Prochlorococcus marinus str. MIT 0918: one gene and its partner. The protein of the gene in region 2 interacts with the protein of the main gene of each other region in a pairwise test. Links are inferred from orthologs where the notes say so. Each region holds a gene or a part of one and is shown on either strand. Other genes may lie near its edges.

What was found. The genes of interacting proteins can lie anywhere in the genome.
Region 1: the proteins of O5636_RS06285 (region 2) and ftsZ interact in binary tests that used the Escherichia coli proteins (3 or more experiments, as listed by UniProt). The link is inferred for Prochlorococcus marinus str. MIT 0918 from one-to-one orthologs.

The regions. Positions count from the first base shown.
Region 1 is NZ_CP114780.1:744,148-747,241, reverse strand. The notes cover bases 97-2,884. They hold ftsZ (cell division protein FtsZ), read right to left. Parts: upstream 2,158-2,884; coding sequence 1,036-2,157; downstream 97-1,035. Other genes in these bases: O5636_RS03980 (cell division protein FtsQ/DivIB), read right to left, coding at 2,327-2,884; panB (3-methyl-2-oxobutanoate hydroxymethyltransferase), read right to left, coding at 97-881; hemW (radical SAM family heme chaperone HemW), read left to right, coding at 97-142. Also shown: more of hemW, read left to right, coding at 1-96; more of panB, read right to left, coding at 75-96; more of O5636_RS03980, read right to left, coding at 2,885-3,088; O5636_RS03975 (hypothetical protein), read right to left, coding at 3,085-3,094. UniProt on the Escherichia coli protein: Essential cell division protein that forms a contractile ring structure (Z ring) at the future cell division site. The regulation of the ring assembly controls the timing and the location of cell division.
Region 2 is NZ_CP114780.1:1,132,413-1,135,712, forward strand. The notes cover bases 197-3,190. They hold O5636_RS06285 (rod shape-determining protein), read right to left. Parts: upstream 2,223-3,190; coding sequence 1,170-2,222; downstream 197-1,169. Other genes in these bases: O5636_RS06275 (rod shape-determining protein MreD), read right to left, coding at 197-422; mreC (rod shape-determining protein MreC), read right to left, coding at 422-1,165; O5636_RS06290 (single-stranded DNA-binding protein), read left to right, coding at 2,352-2,741; O5636_RS06295 (DedA family protein), read right to left, coding at 2,738-3,190. Outside these bases: more of O5636_RS06275, read right to left, coding at 1-196; more of O5636_RS06295, read right to left, coding at 3,191-3,300. UniProt on the Escherichia coli protein: Forms membrane-associated dynamic filaments that are essential for cell shape determination. Acts by regulating cell wall synthesis and cell elongation, and thus cell shape.

The sequences.
Region 1 (3,094 bases), 390 kb from region 2 along the record:
AAAGTTTATTGATATGGGTTTACTTAAACAAAATGGTACCAGATTTAAATTGACTGATCCTGAAGGTATGGAACTTAGCAATCAAATTCTTGTTGAGATGTTGTTTTGGTGGGATTCTTTATCTGATTCACCCAATCTTTGAGTGCATTTATAAAAAGCTCTCTTGATTCAATTATGGGTTTTGCAAAAGGAGGCTGCTTAGATGTTAGTCCTAACAAATCAGCAGTGACTCTTACTTGCCCGTCACAATCTTCGCCAGCTCCAATTCCGATAACAGGAATCTTTAAAAGGTTTCTAATCTTTCCTGTGATTTGTGAAGGTACATGTTCGATAACCACCGCGAAACATCCTGATTCCTCAATCTCAATAGCCTGCTGAATTAATTTGTCTTGACTTAACTTGTCTTTAGCTTGTTTTTGATATCCAAGATTATGGACTGATTGGGGTGTGAGTCCAAGATGCCCCATTACTGGAATTCCCATTCTAATAAAGCGGTTAATAACCGCTAAAACTTCTGGCTCAGCTCCTTCAAGTTTAACTGCTGCTGCGGAAGAATTTTTTAATAAATAGCCTGCGGCTGAAACTGCCTTGTCTTCTCCACATTGATAGCTAAGGAAAGGCAGGTCACAAACTATTAAAGGTTGTTCACTTATTGACTTAGTAAATCCTCTTTCAACTGCTTGAGTGTGATGGAGCATTTGTTCAAGTGTTATAGGAAGTGTTGTTGTATGGCCATGAATAAACATTGCTAATGAATCTCCCACAAGAACAACGTCTGCTCCTGCTGCTTCAACAAATGCAGATGACAGACTGTCCCATGCTGTGAGTATTGTGATTGGTTTGCCAAGTTCTTTAAATCGAACTAATTCCTTAGGAAGCATTTAGCTTTTATGTTGCTAAGAGATTTAGATTGCTAAACTTTAGAGGACTCGGACCTATGCGGCCTCAACGCCCAAAACTGGTCAGGACCGGAAGGTAGCAGCCAAAAGGGATGCTTGAAGCTGGCGTGGACTCCGGGTCACCTAATTAAAGGAATTAATTATCAGGTTCTCTTCTGAGTTGTCTCAACCTTAAAAATTCAGGAATACTTGCCCCAGTTTCTTTATTTGATACTTGTCTATATAGAGATTGATTTGATGTTTTGTTGCTTAATCTTTGTTTGTTATATGGTTGATTGCCAGTAAAACCTGTTGCAATAACTGTTACTTGTAATTCACCTTCCATTGCTTCATCAATAACAGCACCAACAATAATATTTGCTTCTGGATCCACCACTTCATATATGACTTCAGAGGCTGAAGTCATATCTTCTAGAGTCATGTCTTTCCCTCCAGTGATGTTCACTACACAGCCTTTTGCACCATCTATGCGACCTGCTTCTAATAAAGGACTGCTAATTGCTGATTGAGCTGCTTCAGTTGCTCTGGAACGTCCAGAGCCTTTGCCTATTCCAAGTAATGAGGTTCCTGCTTCAGTCATGACTGAACGAACATCAGCAAAATCAACATTCACAAGTCCTGGACAAGTAATTATGTCTGTTATGCCTTTTACTCCCATTCTTAATACGTCATCTGCACTTCTAAAGGCTTCTTGAAGAGGTGCACCAACAATTGCTTCTTTAAGGCGGTCATTAGGTATAACAATTAAAGTATCAACATTTTCAGTAAGTTTTGATATTCCTTCGTCTGCCTGACGCATTCTTCTACGCCCTTCAAATCCAAAAGGCTTTGTAACTATACCAACTGTAAGTGCACCACTCTGTTTAGCTACTTCTGCTACTACAGGGGCCGCACCTGTTCCTGTTCCGCCTCCCATTCCCGCAGCAATAAAAACCAAGTCAGCACCTTCTAAGGCTTGTTGCAGCTCTGCTCTGGACTCTTCAGCAGCTTTTTCTCCAATACTTGGATTCCCTCCAGCTCCTAATCCTCTTGTTAATGTCTGGCCTAGTTGCACTCTGTTCTCTGCTGATGATTGCAGTAAAGCTTGTGCATCTGTATTTAAGACTCTGTAAGAGACTCCTTTTAGATCGCTATTTATCATTCGGTTTACAGCATTGCTGCCGCCACCCCCTACCCCAATGACTTCTATTCGAGCATTCTGACTTGGTTGAATGCCCTCGGTTCTATATCCAGAACCAGAATTGTTTCCCATACCCATCACCATATTGAAAATTTAAATAATGCTTTTTTGTGCATTATGAACTGGCTAGAGATTTATGTTGGCTTTTTCAAGAAAGTCTCTTTTTTCTTTAAGAAATAAAATCAGAATTCACTGACTTTTCTATAAAATTTCTTTTGAAAATTCCCTTTTTGCAAAGCTTGGATAGTTAAATCTCCTTTTTTTGGAAAAATAATTTTGGTTTTTCTGGATTTTTTAAATCGAGGATTGTTTTTGAACCATTTTTCAAATCAGATGATAAAGACCGAGATAATTCATCGAAGGCATCTAATTGCTTTTTCAGTAAAGCTTTTTTACTCCCTAAATCAACTAGCAAAAAATCTTTGGTTTGAAGTCTTATTTGGCCGTCATTATTAAAGATTATTTTTTTTAGTTTTTTTGGGGATTCTCTTTGATGATTAAGAATCAGAGTAATCCACGGCTTGTTTCTAGAGCTCCACCCTTCAACTATTAACTGATTTAAATCATTTGTATATTCTGCAGATTCAAAAATAGGTATCCAATCTCCTTCTTTGTCTATCATCCCTGCTTCTTTACCGCTTGTCTTTGAGCGGAATGCTAACCCTATTGGCTTTTTCTCAAGAATTTCAACATCTATGCCTAAAGGAGAAATCCTTCGACTAATAGCTACCGATTGGATTGGTAAGTTTTTTTGAATTTTGCTTTCTAATTCTTTGGGATTAATTTTTAATAGAGATGTCTTGGCCCTTATACCAAGGGCTTCAATTATTTGCTCTTTGGGAATATTTATATTTCCTTTGACATTTATTTGGTTGGTTGCAATTGGTTCCCATCCTTTATTTGCAAGCAATATTGCTAATAATAATGATATTGAAAAGTAGCAAAATATACTCCAGACTTGTTTGATTTCCTTAGGTATTGATTTTTGATTCTTTTTTAAGCTTTTCATAAGTCG
Region 2 (3,300 bases):
AAATTGTGCAAAAACCAAGCATTAAATATAAAAAATAAATTTTTTTGAACAAAGAATATTGTTTGAAGCCAAATACTTAATCCACTAACAAAAACACCAAGCCATGCAAAAAATCCTAGACTAAATTTTTTATAAACATAGTTTTCTTTTCTTCCTAATCTGCCCCACCACAAGCCCAACAAAATTAAAGCAGGAATTTGAGTTGATCCTGCCAAATTCATTCCATCTAGAACCAAACCTAAATACAAACCTGCAAAAGCTCCAGAGACTGGTCCTTCTTCAAGTGCCCAAGGCAATAGCCATAATTGAGCCCATCTAGGTCCAATTCCTGAAATTAATAACCACGGTGGAGAAAGGAAAGTAAATAATGGAACTAAGAAAGCCAGAAATTGATAAACAATTTTCTTTTTAAGTTTTCTCATTAACGCTTAACAATCTGAACCCAATCAATTGCTTCTGGTGATGCCAACAACTGAACAAAAGCAGAAGGAGAAGGCAAGTTATCATGATTTATTTGTTGTATGACTCCCACTGGCAAATTTGGGGGCAATAAAGTACTGGCAGGAGAGGTAGTAATTATATCGCCAGATAAAGCATTAGGTTTTTTATCAAGAAAAGTCAATTGAGGACGGTGAGTGCCAATACCCTCTAAAACCCCATGTACCTTTGTACGCTCTATCCAAACCCCTAAATTACTAGAAGGTGCAGTGATTAACATTACTCTGGAAGTTAGAGGAGTAACGCTATCAATAAGTCCTAATAAGCCTCCAGGGCCAAGCACTACATCTCCTTTACTAATTCCAGCATTTTTACCTTTGCTAAGTTCTAATTGCTGCCAAAAATCATTAGGCCTTCTAGAAATAACTACAGCTGATATGAAATTTTCCTTAGAAGAAGTTTTTAGCTTTAATAAACTACGCAAACGATGATTATCCTTTTCAAGCATATCAAGTCTAATTTTTTGCTCCAAATCCATACTTTTTGTTATCCATTCTTTCTGGCCACTTCCAGGCCAAAATGGTCTAGATATCACTGAAAATACATCAAGCAATATTGCTCCTTTTGAGACACGAATAAAAAGAAAAAATAAAAAAATCAGCATCCAATAAAGCACACCTTTCCTATACCACCAACGAAAAACACCTTTTCGTTGGTTAATTGCCATCGATTTAATCTCTTACTGCATTTCTTGCAAATTCTGGAGTATCAACTACACGCTTTAAACGTTTAAAGTTATCCAAAACTTGACCACAACCATTAACAACACAAAGCAAAGGATCCTCCGCGACATGCGTGAAAATTCCTGTTTCATGACTTAATAGATCACTAATTCCTCTAACCAAAGCACCTCCACCAGCCAGCATTATTCCTCTATCAACAATATCTGCAGCTAATTCAGGTGGGGTCCGTTCTAAAACTCTTTTAACTGCATCAACTATTTTATTCAGAGGCTCTGACATTGCCTCTCGCAAATCACCCGCTTGCAAAGTAATTGAACGTGGTAAACCTGAAAGTAAATGCAAACCTCGAACTTCCATTGACTGCAAGTCAAAATCATTATCAGGAAACGCAGAACCAATTCGAATCTTAATTTCTTCTGCAGTTCTTTCTCCAACAACAAGGTTATGAACCTTCTTTAAATACAACGCAATTGAATCATTAATTTCATCCCCAGCCACACGAACTGATTCACTTAATACAGTTCCACCCAAACTAAGTACAGCAACTTCTGTTGTCCCACCACCAATATCAACAATCATTGTTCCTATAGGTTCCGTAACTGGAAGATGCGCACCTATCGCTGCAGCTACAGGTTCATCAATCAAATGAACTTCTCTAGCACCAGCTAAACCAGCTTCACGCACTGCCCTTCTTTCGACACTAGTTACTCCGCTTGGAATACCTACAACCAATCGTGGAGCCAGTATCCCTCGTCCTTCATTGCACTTCTCTATAAAAGTCTTAAGCATTTGCTCGGCAGCATCAAAATCTGCAATCACTCCATCTCTTAATGGTCTCACCGCACGAATGTTCCCAGGTGTACGACCAAGCATCATCTTGGCATCATCACCTACAGCCAATGGTTCTCCTTCCTCTAAATCCATTGCTACTACAGATGGCTCCTCTAAAACAATTCCTTTGCCCTGAACATAGATCAAAGTATTTGCAGTACCAAGATCTATACCAATATCACGAGAAAATCTGAAACGTCTTAAAAACACGATGTTCCTATCAGTAATATCTAAGAATAATGAAATCTCTTAAAAAAACATTATTGACGCAAAAAAATAATAGCTTTTCGAGAAATAGCAAATTAACCCAGCTATAATTAAAAAAGCACACACCAAATAATGAGTATTAATTCAGTAAATCTTGTAGGAAGAGTAGGGCGCGATCCAGAAGTAAGGTATTTTGAGTCGGGAACAATAGTTGCAAACTTTACTATGGCTGTAAATCGTCGTAGTAGAAATGATGAGCCTGATTGGTTTAATTTAGAAATTTGGGGTAAGCAAGCACAAGTAGCGGCAGATTATGTAAAAAAAGGTTCTCTCATTGGAATAACTGGTAGCTTTAAACTAGATCAATGGAATGACAAAGCAACTGGAGAAGCAAAATCAAAACCAGTCATTAGAGTAGATAGACTTGATTTATTAGGTTCTAGAAAAGATTCTTATGAAGAAGGACTAAACAACAATCAAACGAAAAATAATTATCAAGAAAATAATAATATTCCTTTCTAATTTCTATTTTTAGTAAGAAAAGATCTTATTAGAATAAATAACAGTCCAATCAATAAACTAAATCCTAATAAAATTTTTATTGCTTTTGAAACAGGCTCAATCCAAAGTTCTACTTTGCTATAGCTATCACCTAGAAATATCCCTGCAAGTGTCAAAAAAATTACCCAAATCAAACTGCCTGCTGTAGTCCATATTGTAAATGGAATTAATGGCATCATCTCTATACCTGCAGGAACAGAAATCAAAGTTCTAATTCCTGGAATCAACCTTCCCCAAAACACTAAAGCTTTACCATATCTCCCAAACCAAGTTCTAGTCCTTACAAATTCATTAGAACTAATTCCAAGCCATTTACCATAGTTATTTAACCAGTTTTCTAATCTTTTTTCATTAACTAGTCTTCCAATTCCATACCAAGGAAAAGCACCTAAAAGAGTTCCAATTAATCCAGCAAGAACTACTGGAAAAAAATTTAATTGTCCTTGATAAACATAAAATCCACCAAGAGGCATTATTAACTCAGAAGGAATTGGAGGGAATATATTCTCCAAAAACATAG